One region of the Arthrobacter sp. P1_B9 genome, then DNA from elsewhere that is predicted to be linked to it. Evidence: riboswitches for the same ligand, from Rfam matches in the RefSeq annotation. Region 1 holds a riboswitch; each other region holds the start of a gene.
The links. A riboswitch is a leader RNA that binds a small molecule or an ion and turns the genes downstream of it on or off. The one in region 1 is predicted to bind thiamine pyrophosphate.
Positions count from the first base shown of each region.

Region 2: another riboswitch for thiamine pyrophosphate. It lies ahead of AC1D1A_RS02235 (bifunctional hydroxymethylpyrimidine kinase/phosphomethylpyrimidine kinase); the one in region 1 lies ahead of thiC (phosphomethylpyrimidine synthase ThiC).
Region 3: another riboswitch for thiamine pyrophosphate. It lies ahead of thiO (glycine oxidase ThiO); the one in region 1 lies ahead of thiC (phosphomethylpyrimidine synthase ThiC).

Region 1 covers NZ_JBFUAA010000001.1:402,296-407,393, reverse strand. The annotation lists gene AC1D1A_RS01690 (VOC family protein) at 1-442, opposite strand, end outside; gene AC1D1A_RS01685 (amidohydrolase family protein) at 518-1,624, opposite strand; gene AC1D1A_RS01680 (GNAT family N-acetyltransferase) at 1,628-2,128, opposite strand; TPP riboswitch at 2,203-2,310, shown strand; gene thiC (phosphomethylpyrimidine synthase ThiC) at 2,306-4,111, shown strand; gene AC1D1A_RS01670 (alpha/beta fold hydrolase) at 4,108-4,842, opposite strand; gene ffh (signal recognition particle protein) at 4,914-5,098, opposite strand, start outside.
Region 2 covers NZ_JBFUAA010000001.1:511,481-516,578, reverse strand. The annotation lists gene rpmA (50S ribosomal protein L27) at 1-109, opposite strand, end outside; gene rplU (50S ribosomal protein L21) at 171-479, opposite strand; gene AC1D1A_RS02235 (bifunctional hydroxymethylpyrimidine kinase/phosphomethylpyrimidine kinase) at 882-2,429, opposite strand; TPP riboswitch at 2,499-2,596, opposite strand; gene AC1D1A_RS02230 (Rne/Rng family ribonuclease) at 2,745-5,098, opposite strand, start outside.
Region 3 covers NZ_JBFUAA010000002.1:530,028-535,125, forward strand. The annotation lists gene AC1D1A_RS05010 (RNB domain-containing ribonuclease) at 1-251, opposite strand, end outside; gene AC1D1A_RS05015 (ferritin-like fold-containing protein) at 290-964, shown strand; gene thiE (thiamine phosphate synthase) at 1,002-1,700, opposite strand; TPP riboswitch at 1,727-1,847, shown strand; gene thiO (glycine oxidase ThiO) at 1,841-3,151, shown strand; gene thiS (sulfur carrier protein ThiS) at 3,148-3,384, shown strand; gene AC1D1A_RS05035 (thiazole synthase) at 3,429-4,214, shown strand.

The DNA.
Region 1 (5,098 bases):
TGACGACGTTCCTGCCCTCCCAGGACCACGCCGCCCGCGGCCGGTCCCAGTACAGCTCGATGCCGTTGCCTTCGGGGTCGTTGAAGTAGAACGCCTCGCTGACGAGGTGGTCCGCGCTGCCGGTGAAGGACTGGGGCTGGTACTGGGCCGCGGTGGCGATGGTGGCCGCCAGGGAGTGCTGGTCCTCGAAGAGGAGGGCGGTGTGGAAGAGCCCGGCCTCGCCGCGGGAAGGTAGATTCAGGCCCGGGGCAGGCGCCAGATGCACCAGCGGCTTCTGCTGGCGCCCAAGGTAGAGCCCGCCGTCCTGTTCGGCCACAGTCTCCAGGCCGAGGGCGCGCTGGTAGTAGTCGGTCATGAGCTTCATGTCGCCGACCTTGAGCATCACGGTGCCCATGGTGAGTTCGGCAGGAAGGAGGTCCTGGGTGCTGGCTTCTGCGGTCATGGCAATGCTCCGTGGATTCTGTAGCCACCGGCCTTCGGCGACTCTACATAAAGATAAATTACTTGAAGCTTCAATTTATTCCAAAACATGGACTGGCGCCCGGTCTACCGGCTGCCCCCGCAGCACGATATGCCGGATCTGGCGGAGCGTGGCCGGATTGCTCCGCGGATCCTCGGCGGTGACGAGGACGTCAGCGCTTGCCCCTTCACCGATGGACTCCGCGCCGAGCCAGGTCCGCGCAGACCAGCTCGCGGCGTTGAGGGCGGCAGCGGCGGAAAGGCCGGCGGCGTGCAGGGCCTGGATCTCGTCCACGATCCTGCCATGGCTGATCACGCTGCCGGCGTCGGTACCGGCATAGATCGCCAGCCCGGTCTCGTGGGCTTCGAGGATCCGCTCCGCCCGGCGCTCCCACAGCGAGCGCATGTGGGCTGCGTAGCGGGGGAACTTGGCCGCCGCCCGGGCGGCGATGTCCGGGAACGTGGCGATGTTGATCAGGGTGGGCACGATCGGAACACCCTGTTCGAGGAAGCGCGGCAGGTGCCGCGGCAGCAGCCCGGTGGCGTGCTCGATGCAGTCGATCCCGGCGTCGAGCATGTCATCGAGGGTGTCTTCGGCGAAGCAGTGTGCGGTGACGCGGGCCCCCTCATCGTGGGCGGCCCGGACGGCGTCCTTGACCGTCCGGGCGGGAAAACTGGCGGCGAGATCGCCGGCGTCGCGGTCGATCCAGTCCCCCACGAGCTTGACCCAGCCGTCGCCCGCGCGGGCCTGCTTGCGCACGGCCTCGACGAGATCCTCCGGTTCGACCTCGACGGCCAGGCCAGGCAGGTACCGCCGGGTCCTGGCGAGGTGCCTGCCGGAGCGGATGATCCGGGGCAGGTCCGCGCGTTGCTGGAGCCAGCGTGTGTTGTGGACGGCGCCGGCGTCGCGGACCAGGAGCGTCCCGGCGTTGCGGTCCGCCAGGGCCTGGGATTCCGCGGTGTCCTCGGTAACGTCCCCGCCCGGGCCGAGGCCGATGTGGCAGTGTGCGTCCACGAGGCCGGGCATGACCCAGCCGTCCAGCACGAGGTCAGGCGCGGCGGCCGGACGGCGGAAGGTTAGCAGGCCGCCCACCGACCAGAGCCCGCGGCGTTCCTGGTCCGCCGCGGTGAGGATGGGGCCGCTGAACTCGATGATGCCGGTCATGACCTAAAGCCTAATCCGCATGACGATCCGCCGGCCAAGACCGTCCAGCCCCAGCTGCGCTTCGTGGATCCGCAGGGCGCCCAACGCCTGTCCTGGCTGGGCGAGTTCCTCGAAACCGCAGCTCGCATAAAACGGCGCATTGAACGGGACGCCTGCGAAGGTGCAAAGCGTCATCGATAAATAGCCACGGCTCCGGGCCGCATCAAGGGCCGCCTCCACCAGGGACCGTCCTATCCCCCGCCCGGCGGAGTCCGGCTGCACGGAGAGTTGTTCCAGATGGGCCTGGCCGCCGACCTCGTCAATGCGGGCAAACCCTACGGGCGGGTTTCCGGCGACAAGTATGAAGAGCGGCTCAACCGGCGTCGTCAACTCCGGAGCCGGGAGCGTCTGGTTCCCCAGCTCCGCTTCGAGGATGCGGTCTGCTGAGGCCTCGAGAACCGGCAGCGCCGGGATATCTTCCGGCGTCGCCGTCCGGATGCGGGGCAGCGCCTTGGGCAGAGTCACCGTGCCACGCTAACACCGCGGTCCGCCGTCCGCGTCACACTCGAGGGCCGGCCGGAGGTGCGTGGTAGTTTCGTCTACGACCACACGGGTGCCCCTGCAGGGGCTGAGATCGGGCTGACGCAGCCTGCGACCGTTGAACCTGTCCGGGTAATGCCGGCGAAGGAAGTGAGCTTTTCCGTGAACACCCAAGTGACACAGCACAGCCCTGTCCAAATTCAGTCCGCAGCCACCACGCAGTCGCTGAAGTCCCACTCGCTGGCCTTCAGCACGGATCCGGAGCATGGCATCCGCGTGCCGGTGACCGAGATCGCCCTGGAACCCTCCCCGGGCGGCATCCGGAACCCGCCGTTCCGGGTGTACCGCACTGCCGGCCCGGGCAGCGATCCGGTCCGCGGGCTGGAGCCGTTCCGCACCCCCTGGATTGAGGCCAGGGCGGACACCGAACCCTACGCCGGCCGTGAACGGGAGCTGCTCGACGACGGCAAATCGGCGGTGCGCCGCGGTGCGGCGTCGGCCGAGTGGCGGGGCGGCCGGCCGGTGCCGCGCCGGGCCGCTGAGGGCAGGACCGTCACGCAGATGCGCTACGCCCGGGACGGTGTCATCACCCAGGAAATGCGGTTCGTCGCGCTGCGCGAGAACTGCGATGTGGAGCTGGTGCGCAGCGAGGTGGCCGCGGGCCGCGCGATCATTCCCAACAACGTCAACCATCCCGAATCCGAGCCGATGATCATCGGCAAGGCGTTCCTGGTGAAAATCAACGCCAATATCGGCAACTCCGCCGTGACCAGCTCCATCGCCGAGGAGGTCGACAAACTTCAGTGGGCCACGCAGTGGGGCGCGGACACCGTCATGGACCTCTCCACCGGGGACGACATCCACACCACGCGCGAGTGGATCATCCGTAATTCCCCCGTCCCCATCGGAACGGTCCCGATCTACCAGGCGCTGGAGAAGGTCAACGGTGAGGCGAACGCCCTGACCTGGGAGATCTTCCGGGACACCGTGATCGAACAGTGCGAGCAGGGCGTGGACTACATGACCATCCACGCGGGCGTGCTGCTGCGGTATGTGCCCCTGACGGCCAACCGGGTCACCGGCATCGTGTCCCGCGGCGGTTCCATCATGGCCGGCTGGTGCCTGGCGCACCACCGGGAGAACTTTCTGTACACCCACTTCGATGAGCTGTGCGAGATCTTCGCCCGCTACGACGTCGCGTTCTCGCTGGGCGACGGGCTGCGGCCGGGCGCGACGGCGGATGCCAACGACGCGGCACAGTTCGCCGAACTGGACACCCTGGCCGAGCTCACGCAGCGGGCCTGGGACTTCGACGTGCAAGTCATGGTGGAGGGCCCCGGGCATGTGCCCTTCCACCTCGTCCGGGAAAACGTGGAGCGCCAGCAGGAACTCTGCAAGGGCGCCCCGTTTTACACACTCGGGCCGCTCGTCACGGACATCGCACCGGGCTATGACCACATCACCTCGGCGATCGGCGCCACCGAGATCGCCCGCTACGGCACTGCCATGCTCTGCTACGTCACGCCCAAGGAACACCTCGGGCTGCCGAACAAGGACGATGTGAAGACGGGCGTGATCACTTACAAGATCGCCGCCCATGCCGCGGACCTCGCCAAGGGCCACCCCGGCGCGCACGAACGCGACGATGCCCTGTCCAAGGCAAGGTTCGAGTTCCGCTGGCGGGACCAGTTCGCGCTGTCCCTGGACCCGGTCACGGCCGAGGCCTTCCATGATGAGACGCTTCCCGCGGAGCCGGCCAAGACAGCCCACTTCTGCTCGATGTGCGGTCCGAAGTTCTGCTCCATGCGGATCAGCCAGGACATCCGGGACGAATACGGATCAGCAGATTCGCAGGCGGCCCTAGCGCAGATGGCGGCCGGAATGCGGGCGAAGAGCAACGAGTTCCTCGCCTCGGGCGGCAAGGTCTACCTGCCGCAGCCCTCGGTGGGAGAACCCGCAGCTTCTTAGGACGCCCGGGCGTGCTGGTGCCGGCTGACCTCGGCAATGTAGGAGCGGATGGCCCGGTCCCCTTCGGCTGAATCCTGGGGCCGGTGCCCTCCCGGCGCCGTGCGGTGCAGGGCGCCGGTCTCGCGCAGGTAGCCGGCGATTTCCTCATACAGCGGTTCCCAGCCGCCGGTCAGGACCAGGGTCGGCACGCCCGGCACGATCTGCAGCGGGGCTTCCCACGGCGGCGCCTGCAGGCGGAGCCGGCGCGCAGCCCGGAGGGCCTCCGGCGTCGTGGCCCCGGGGGCGTCCGCCGCGAACGCGCGGCGGATGAACTCTCGCTGGAAGTCGTCGTCGCTGAGGTTGTGGCGGACGTCGAAGAGCGGCTGCATCAGGGCCCGGTGCGCGGCGGTGGCCGGGAGCTCCGCGGTCAGGGACAGGCAGGCCGGTTCCACCAGGGTCAGCGACTGGACGAGGTCGGGCCGTTCGACGGCGGCCATCATCGCAGCGATCGCGCCCTGCGAATGGGCCACGACATGGCCGCCGGCCTCGCCGCGGCCGTCGTCTGCCAGCGAGGCGAGCACGATGGCGGCGTCGGCGGCGAAGCTGGATTCGAGCGGTTCCGCGACGGCGTCAAACCCGTGCCGCCGCAGGAACAGGGCGTCGTAGTCCAGCGCCATTCCGTGCTGTTTTGGCCACGCGGCGGCGCCGAAGCTGCCGTCCCCGTGGACGAAGACTACGCGCTGCTTGAACATTGTCTAACCCTATGGCACTTCAGTGCTGATGCTGCCGGCGACACAGTGCCGGCGGCCGTCAGCACTTGCGGCTACTTGCTGCCGCCGAGGAACTTGTCGAAACCCTTCGGCAGGTTCAGCTGGGACGGATCGAAGTCGCCGCCCTGCTGGCCGAACGACGCGCCGGTGGGCAGCGCCTTGGGGCCGGCGGCACGCCGGGCCTCGGCGTCGCGCAGTTCCTGCGCCGCCTTGGCCGGGTTGCCGGAGCGGGCCTTCT
Region 2 (5,098 bases), 110 kb from region 1:
TGATCTCGCCTGCGGAAACTACCTGGCCACCGAAGCGCTTGACGCCGAGGTACTGGGCGTTGGAGTCACGACCGTTGCGAGTGGAACTCGCGCCTTTTTTATGTGCCATTTGAAATGCCTGCCTTCAAAAATTCTGGGGAATCTGCTGGAACCTGAACAGTAACGAAGAGTTACTTGATACCGGTGATCTTGACCTTGGTCAGTTCCTGACGGTGGCCCTGACGCTTCTTGTAACCGGTCTTGTTCTTGAACTTCTGGATGACGATCTTCGGACCACGGAGGTCTTCGAGGATCTCAGCCGTAACCGTTACCTTGGCCAGGTCCGCAGCAGCAGACGTGACTTTGTCACCGTCCACCAGGAGCAGTGCGGGCAACTCAAAGGTGCTGCCGGCTCCACCGGGGACGCGGTTCAGGGTAACGAAGTCTCCAACGGAAACCTTCTCTTGGCGGCCGCCTGCGCGGACAATCGCGTACACCACTGGGGAACTCACTTCTCTCGACGTTTATTACTAGATTTGCGTGCGGAACCAGGGGCCAAATTGTTTGGACCGGCTCACGCTGTGCCTCAACGCCGGTGGATTCCCCGGGGGAACCCATGAGCTATCCCCGGAACAAATCCATTTGGAATTCCAAGCGGACCGTTCTCAGGGTCATAACCCAAGTGTTGGCGTAAGCACCGAAGATCTAGAATACGCTAATTTTGCCTTCGGCCGCAAATGAGGCTGGTTCCGGCGGGTAGTCCGTGATAGGCGCCACAACATCTTGATGCAAAGTCCCTGCCAATGTTCTTGGCCGGGATCTTGACCATCTTGAGCTGTGTTGCCGCAACGACTTCCGGAACCGTGCCCCACCATCGTACCGGTAGTCCGGACCAGCTCGCGTCAGGCGTACAGCCGCGGCGCGTCGAAGAAGTCCACTTCGTAGCGCGAAGACTGCCGGAAAGCCAGGGCCATGGCCTGCCGCTCGCTCTCCGATGCCCGCCCGGCCGCCGTGTCCGTGTACGCGATGGCCTGCCGGGTCGCGGCGGCGAAGTCCTCGTCGGCGTAGGTCCGCAGCCAGCCGGCGTAGGGGTGCTCCCCGGGGGCGCCGCCGGCCAGGAACTCCCGGTGCAGCGTGGAACCGACCTCGGCGTAGAGCCAGAAGCAGGGCAGCGCCGCCGCCACGAGGACGCCATAGCTGCCGGAGACCGAGGCGGCCAGCAGGTGGTCCACATACGCTTTCGTGACCGGGCCCAGGGTGGAGGCCGTGGGGCGCGTGCTGAGCCAGGAACGGTGCAGCTCGGATTCGACCTCCAGGCAGGTCTGCGCCGAACGGGCCCAGAACAGCTGCTCGGCCTCGGTGGGGGCAATCGCCGCGGCCCGGGCCAGGACCCGCGAGTATCCGTTGAGGTAGATGGCGTCCTGGGCGAGGTAGTACGCGAACTCGTGCTCGGGCAAGGTGCCGTCGGCCAGTCCGCGGACGAAGTCGAGGGCGTAGATCGCCTCAAGATCGCCCGCGGCTCCTGCGCGCAGGGCTGCGGCGAACTCCCCCGCCGCCGGACCCTGCCCGGCCTGGAGGTGCTGCAGGTGGTGGAAGTGGTGGACCGGGCCGGTGCCCGAGCCGACGTCCAGGGCCGAGGCTCCGCGGAGCGCGCCCAGCAGCCACGGCTTGACTTCGCGCAGCGCCGCTTCCCAGTCCCCCACCCTGGCCTGCACGGTGGCCATGGCCGAGGACAGGGAGCAGCCGGTGCCGTGGCTGTTGCGCGTCGCGATCCGCTCCCCCGGCACCACCACCGTTTCCTGGCCGAGCAGGCCGCCGGTGTTGACCAGCGCATCCGGGCAGCCGGTGCCGGCGCCGTGGCCGTCGACGTCGTGGGCATCGGCGTCGTGGGCATGCCCGTCCCCCGGCCCGGCGCCCTGGAGGTGTCCGCCCTTAACCAGGACGGTGGTGCCGGTCAGGGCGGCCAGCCGCTTGCCCTGCGCCAGGGCCTCGGACCACTCGGCAGCGACGGGTTCCTTGAGCAGGATGGCGAGTTCGGCGAGGTTGGGCGTGATGAGGTCCGCCAGCGGCAGGAGGGCCTGCAGGGCGGCCTCGGCCGATTCCTGCAGGAGCCGGTCACCGCTGGTGGCGACCATCACCGGGTCCAGGACCACGACGGCGGGGCGCACCTTTTCCAGCCAGCCGCGGACGGCGTCGATCACGGCGGCGTCACCGAGCATGCCGATCTTGACGGCGTCGATGCCGATGTCGTCGCTGATGGCGTCCAGCTGCGCCGTGAGGAACGCCGCCGGGGGGACGTGGACGGCGCGCACGCCCTGCGTGTTCTGCGCTGTCAGGGCGGTGATGGCGGCCATGCCGTAGCCGCCGTTCGCCGCGATGCTCTTCAGGTCGGCCTGGATTCCGGCCCCGCCGGAGGGATCGGAGCCGGCGATGGCCAGCACGCGGGGAATGCGCGGCGGGGCCGGCAGAGACTCGTTGTGCAGAAAATTGGGCGGGAGGAACTCGGACGGATTCGATTTCGCGGACAAGGAAGACATCCCTTCGCCGGTGCTAACCGGACAGGTTCAACGGGTCTGGATCTCAGCCGGCCCGATGCCCGGCACCCCGTGTCAGTGTTCCAGCCTAGCCCTTGCCACCCGGAGGACCCGTTAACGCACGAGCGGGCCCGGGCCCGGGCGGACGTATGTTACGTCTGCCCTGACCCGGACCCGCGGCCCGACCAGTCGAAATAATGACCGGACGGGGACGTGGTCAGTCGCGGAGGACTACAGCTCCGACGCCGGCACGCCGACGCCGAGGATGATCGGCTCGTTGCCGGCCGGGATGGACGCAGGCCCGGCCGCAGCGGGAGCCTTGGCCTCGTGGACCGATCCGGCCGCGGCCGGCCGGGTTGCCTCGCGGTGCTCCACGGAGGTTTCGTTGGCTGCGCCCTGGGCGCGGCTGGCACTCCGGTTGCGGCGCCCGCGGCGGCCGCGCAGCGTCGTGGTGTCAGCTGTGCGTGACGCCGGCGCCTCCGCAGCGCGGACGGCCGACGGCGCCTCGGGCGCCGTGGCTTCCGGTGCGGCAACAGCTGCTGCCTGACCGGCCGCCAGGCCGGCGGCCTGGTCCGGCTTGCCGGCCTCGGCTTCGCCCAGGTTTGCGAAGGCCTCGGTCAGCAGGTCCAGGGTCAGGGCCGGTGACGGCGCGTCCTCCGCGTGCTCGACGAAGGGCAGGGCCACCTGCTCGCCGCCAAACGTCAGCACCGTTGCGGGGCGGCCGGCTGCCTCGTCGGCGGCTGCGAGCTGCGTGACGGCGTCGACGGCGGCCTGGCGGGCCCCGGCGTCGCTGGCTGCGGCTGCCTCCCCGTCGTGCAGGTGCGCGGCGTGCGCGGCGGCAGCGATGTTGGCCAGCGCGGCACGGGTGGCCTCGGCCTTGGCGTGGCGTTCGGCCTCGGTGGGTTCGGCGTGGACGGGCGCGGGTGCGGCCGGCGCGGTCTCTCCGCCCTGGCCTCCCCGGCCGCGGCGACGGCTCTTGCGTTCCGGGCGGGCAGCAGGCTGCGCCTCGGTGCGCGGCACATAGTGCTCCGCGGCGACCGTGTTGGCGCGGCGGTGCTCCACCGGCTCGTCGTGGGTGACGATGCCGCGGCCCGCACATGTTTCGCACTGTTCGCCGAAGACTTCCAGCAGCCCGGTGCCCATCCGCTTGCGGGTCATCTGCACGAGGCCCAGCGAGGTCACCTCGGCCACCTGGTGTTTAGTCCGGTCCCGGCCCAGGCACTCCACCATGCGGCGCAGCACGAGGTCGCGGTTGGATTCGAGCACCATGTCGATGAAGTCGATCACGATGATGCCGCCAATGTCGCGCAGGCGCAGCTGCCTGACGACTTCCTCGGCCGCTTCCAGGTTGTTCTTGGTGACGGTTTCCTCGAGGTTGCCGCCGGAGCCGGTGAATTTGCCGGTGTTGACGTCCACCACGGTCATGGCTTCGGTGCGGTCGATCACGAGCGAACCGCCCGAGGGCAGGAAGACCTTCCGGTCCAGGGCCTTGTGGATCTGCTCGTCGATGCGCCAGGCCGCGAAGATGTCCGTGTCCTTGGTCCACTTCTCGAGCCGGCCCACGAGGTCCGGCGCGACGTAGGTGACGTAGGCCTCGATGGTGTCCCAGGCTTCCTCGCCGGAGACGATCAGCTTGGAGAAGTCCTCGTTGAAGACGTCCCGGACCACCTTGATGGTCAGGTCAGGTTCGCCGTAGAGCAGCTCGGGGGCGAGGATCCTGGTGGACGTCGACTGGCTCTCGATGCCTTCCCACTGCGCGCGGAGGCGGTTGATGTCGTGCGTCAGCTCTTCCTCGGAAGCTCCCTCGGCCGCGGTGCGGACAATGACGCCCGCGTCCTCGGGCAGGCGGTCCTTGAGGATCCGCTTGAGGCGGTTGCGTTCGACGTCGGGCAGCTTGCGGGAGATGCCGGTCATGGAACCGCCGGGCACGTACACGAGGTACCGGCCGGGCAGCGAGATCTGGCTGGTGAGACGGGCGCCCTTGTGGCCGACCGGGTCCTTGGTGACCTGGACCAGCACGGAGTCGCCGGACTTCAGCGCGTTCTCGATGCGGCGCTGCTTGCCCTCGAGGTTGACGGACTCCCAGTTCACTTCACCGGCGTAGAGCACGGCGTTGCGGCCGCGGCCGATGTCCACGAAAGCGGCCTCCATAGAGGGCAGCACGTTCTGGACCTTGCCCAGGTAGACGTTGCCGATCAGGGAGTCCTGCTGGGTCTTGGACACGAAGTGCTCGGCCAGGACGCCGTCTTCAAGGACACCGATCTGGATTCTGTCGTCGCGCTGGCGGACGATCATCTGGCGGTCCACGGACTCGCGGCGGGCCAGGAACTCGGCCTCGGTGATGACGGTACGGCGGCGGCCGGTGTCGCGGGATTCGCGGCGGCGCTGCTTCTTGGCTTCCAGGCGGGTGGAGCCCTTGACGGATGTGACGCGGTTGTTCACCGGCGCCTCGGCCATGGCACGCGGCGCACGGACGCGGGTCACCGTGTTGGGCGGATCGTCGCCTTCCCCGCCGGTCAGCTCGAGGTCCTGGTCTCCACGGCGACGGCGGCGGCGGCGGCGGGAGGTCACACCGTCTTCAAGGA
Region 3 (5,098 bases), on a different contig from region 1:
CCGCCGTTGCTCCGTTCGATAAACAGGGCCTGGTCCAGGTCGGTGGACGATGCCGGATCGATAGTCACGAACTCGACGTGCGTGAGGTCAAGGTCCGGGAGCTTGTGCTCGGCCACCGCCGCCTCCGCGTCGCGCAGCACACCCTCGGGGAACGGGCCGGGCAGTTCCAGCGTGGTGCGCAACGCCTTGAGTGCCCCGGCAAGCTGGTTCTGCTGCTCGTGGACACTGGGGGTCAGGCGATGATGTGACACGAAAATCAGGGTAGCCCGATTTCCGCTATTAGTCTTGGATGATGAGCGCAACTGCGGACGATCCTGCCCTCTACAACAGCTTCCTTGCCGACCTGCTGGGAGTCTTGGCGTACGGCGAGCTTTCCGCCTTCGAGCGGCTGTCCTCGAGTGCCCGGTATTCGCCCACGCTGCATGACCGTGCGTTGCTGGGCAGGATGGCGGTGGTCGAGTTCCAGCATTACGAACTCGTCCGAATCCGGCTCGAACACATGGGCCTGGATACGGAGGCCGCCATGCTGCCGTTCCAGCCCTCGGTGGACCACTTCCACGAACGCACGCGCCCGTCGGACTGGTACGAGGCCCTCATGAAGGCCTACGTGATCGACACGGTCGCCGCGGACTTTTACGGCGTCGTGGGCCGGTACGTCGACGCCGCGACCCGTGAGTTGATCGGGCAGGTCCGCTCCACCGGTGAGTCCACGGCCGTGCTGCAGGCGCGCATCAAGGCGGCCCTGGCCGATGACCCGCGGCTGGCGTCGCGCCTGGCGTTGTGGGCCAGGCGTCTGCTGGGGGAAGTACTGAACCACGCCCAGCGCGTCAGCGCCGAGCACGCGTTCCTCGGCGGACTGTCGGGGCTGGACGACGCCGGCGCCCGGGCGCTGGTCAACGGCCTGGCGGCCGAACTCGCAGCGAATCACGCGCGCCGGATGACGGAGCTGGGTCTCGCCGGATAGTTTCAGTGCCGGCCGGCATTACGGGCTGGGGACCTGCTTAGGATGCGGCGGCGTCCAGCGCCGCCAGCAAGGCTCCGGCGGCGTGGGCCGGATCGGTGGCGTCGGTAATCGCCCGGACCACGACGATCCGCCGGGCACCGGCATCGACTACCTGCTCCACGTTACTGAGGTCGATCCCGCCGATCGCGAACCACGGCAGGACGTTTTCGTTGACCTTGCCGGTTCCCTCCGCGTCCGCCCCGCCGATCGCCTGGGCGGCGTAGCGCACCAGATCGAGGCCGACGGCGGCGCGTCCGGGCTTGGTGGGCGTCGCCCACACGGGGCCCACACAGAAATAATCGAGCCCTTTGCGGCCTGGCGCGGCAGCGATGGCGGCGTCCACCTGCTTCGGGCTGTGGGTGGACAGGCCGATCACGGCATCCTTGCCGAGAAAGCCGCGGGCGGCGTCGAGCGAAATGTCCTTCTGACCGACATGGAACACCGGAGCCCCGGACAGGGAGGCGATGTCCGCCCGGTCATTGACGGCCCACAGCCGCCCGTGGCGCTGCGCCGCGGTGTGCAGGACCTCCAGCAGTTCCAGCTCCTCGGAGGCCTCGAGCGACTTGTCGCGCAACTGGATGATGTCCACGCCGCCGGCGAAGGCGGCGTCCACGAAGTCCTCGAAGTCGCCGCGGTCCCTGCGGGCGTCGGTGCAGAGATAGAGGCGGGCGGTGGTGTGGAGAGGGTCCTGGCTCATGGGACCAGCCTAGTTCCTCTAAACTGGGCGCATACCGCGGGAGCCCGCAGCAGCCATGTCGCCGCTGCCCGGCTGAGAGGGCGTCAGAGCCGACCGCTTGACCTGATCCGGCTAGTACCGGCGTAGGGAAGGAATTCTTCATGGGCACACGAGCAGGCCGTGCGGCCGGAGCCGCAAATGACGCCGACGCCCAGGTTTGTGACACGGGGCCCGGTACCGCAGAGGGAATCATCGCGGGGGATACGACTGCCGACGTGGCCGTGATCGGCGGCGGGGTGATCGGCCATGGCATCGCGTTCGAGGCCATCCGCTCGGGCCGATCCGTGGTCCTGATCGATGATGCTCCCGGCAGCGGAGCCAGCTGGGCCGCGGCCGGCATGCTGGCCCCCGTGAGTGAACTGCACTACCAGGAGGAACAGCTCCTGGATCTGATGCTTGAGGCCTCCCGGTTGTGGCCAGGATTCGCTGCGGCTCTCGACGCCGGTGCCGCCGGCGCGGATTCCCCGGCAGGTACCGGCTACTTAACGACGCCGACCCTGGCGGTGGGGGCCGACGCGGCGGACCGGCGCGCGCTCGCGGACTTGAGGGAAGTCCAGAAGGCATGCGGCCTGGCCGTGGAGCCACTGACAGTGCGCGAGGCGCGCACCCGGGAGCCCCTGCTGAGTCCCGGCATCTCGTGTGCCTTCGACATCCCGGCCGACCACCAGGTGGACCCCCGCCTGCTGATCACCCGGCTCGCCGGCGTGCTCGGTGCGGAAGGCGGCAGCTTCGTCCGGCGGCGCGCGGCAGGCCTGCTGTGGCAGGACGGACAGGTGGCGGGTGTGCGGTTGGCCGGCGGCGGTACCGTACGGGCTGCCGAGACCGTGGTCGCCAACGGGCTCGGCGCCGCCGCGCTCGAGGAGCTACCGGCCGGGCTGGTGCTGCCGCTGCGGCCCGTCTACGGCGACATCCTCCGGCTCCGCGTGCCTCCGCATCTGCAACCGCTGCTCACGGCCACCGTGCGGGGCATGGTGCGCGGCATCCCGGTGTACATCGTCCCCCGCCAGGACGGCACCGTGGTGATCGGGGCCACCCAGCGGGAGGATGGACCGTCGGATCCGCACGCAGTTTCCGCCGGCGGCATTTACCAGCTGCTGCGGGATGCCCAGCAGCTGGTGCCTGCGGTCGCCGAGCTGGAGCTTTTGGAAGCCACGGCGCGGGCGCGGCCCGGAACCCCGGACAATGCCCCGCTGCTGGGGCGGGTCGCACAAGCGGACGGCGGCGACGTCCCGGGACTCATTATCGCCACAGGATTCTTCCGGCACGGCGTCCTGCTGACCCCCGCCGCTGCCGCCGTGTGCCGGCAACTCATGGATTTCACGCCGGACCCGCGCTGGGCCGGGTTCCGCCCCGACCGTTTTTCCCGCATCCCGGTTACGTCCGGGGACAGCCCTAAGAAGGAAGCAGCATGAACATCCGACTTAACGGAACGGATCAGAGCGTCGCCGACGGCGCCTCCGTCTCCGCACTCGTCAGCCAGCTCACTGGCCGGAGCATCGGCCCCGACGGCCGCGCCGCCGACGGGCGGAAGCTCGGTGTCGCCGTCGCCCGCAACGCCGAAGTGGTGCCGCGCAGCCAGTGGCACGCCACGGCGCTCGCCGACGGCGACGACGTCGAACTTGTCACGGCAGTCCAGGGAGGATGACCAGCATGAACGAGACGACGTTCGCAGGAACACAGGCCGTCCCCATGGCCGGTGCGGTGGCCGATCCGTTCGTGGTCGACGGCGTAAGGCTCGGCTCCCGCCTCATCATGGGAACCGGCGGTGCGCCGAGCCTGGACGGGCTCGGGGCGGCGCTGGTGGCGTCCGGGACGGAGCTGACCACGGTGGCGATGCGCCGCTATTCGCCGGCGGAGACGGGCTCGCTGTTCCAGCTGCTCGAGGACCATCAGATCCGGGTACTGCCCAACACGGCAGGCTGCTTCACCGCCAAGGACGCCGTCCTCACCGCCGAGCTGGCGCGGGAGGCCCTGGAAACGGACTGGGTCAAGCTCGAAGTCATTGCCGACGAGCACACACTGCTGCCGGACGCCGTCGAACTCGTGGACGCAACCGAACAGCTCGTGGCCCGAGGCTTCAAGGTCTTCGCCTACACGAACGACGACCCCGTGCTTGCCCTCCGGCTCGAAAACCTCGGCGCGACGGCCGTGATGCCGTTGGGCGCCCCGATCGGCACCGGACTGGGCATCCTGAACCCGCACAACATCGAGCTGATCGTCTCGCGCGCGTCCGTGCCCGTGGTGCTGGATGCCGGGATCGGCACGGCCTCGGACGCTGCCCTGGCGATGGAACTCGGCTGCGACGCCGTGCTGTTGGCTACGGCGGTGACCCGTGCGCAGAATCCGGTGCTCATGGGCGAGGCCTTCAAACATGCCGTCATCGCCGGCAGGCTGGCGAAAGCGGCCGGCAGGATCCCGCGGCGGGAACACGCACTGGCGTCCTCGGCAATGGAAGGCCGGGCCGAGTTCCTCTAACGCCCGCTCGGCCGGCGGGGCTGATCTGGTTGCGCCGGCCGGACCTCCTGATCACCCTTGCTCTTGATGACGCGCCGGCGCGATCATCGGTAGGCCCGGCCCGGTCCGGCCCGGCCGGGTCGACGTGCGGCGGGGACGAACCGGGTATGCCGTCGGTCCGCATCCGGATGGTCCACAGTCCTCGTGGATCACGTGGTTGTGCGAGTACGCAGGGTCCCATTAGCGCGCTGGTGAAACTTTCACGAAGAATGGCGTTGCCACTTCTTTGCCTTTCCAGCTGCCCTTTTCGAGGTCAGGTGCCATCCCTTGCAGCCTCCGCATGGGTATATGCTCGCGGGCAACTTGCCCCCAGATGACGAGCCCTGCCGGATGATTTCCTTGAGCGCGCGGTTCGCGTGCCAGGTGGTGGAGTAGGTGATCTTGGTGCAGCTTGCCATCGAGCGAAACCCTTCTTGAAAGAGTACGCGCGTGGCTCATATCCACACTTGAGCGCCACCTAACAGTGGCGTCCCAGGTTCCACATGATTGTGTCGTTCAAGGCACAAACTATCGCAGCCCTAACTGCGTTGCAATCGTGAGTCTTCGGCGCAAGATTCTCTGAGGAATAACCACCGCTCCCAGAGCTCTTATTATCGACCTGTCCCGTTGTCCAGCCCAGTGGTTCCGGCGCGGAACTACTACGTGATTGGGTGGGCTTCGCCCCCGGACGCGGAGAGATTCGGCCGGTGTCCAGGACCTGGCCCTCGCCGCCGAGGACGACGGGGATCATGTCGAAGTCGCAGCCGATATTGCGCGCGGTGGAGGCGGTGACGTGTCGGCGGGACTAGCCGTAAGCGCCGCGGGGCGCTACTGGTGGGGGCGGAAGTATCTGTTCCACCCGGCCG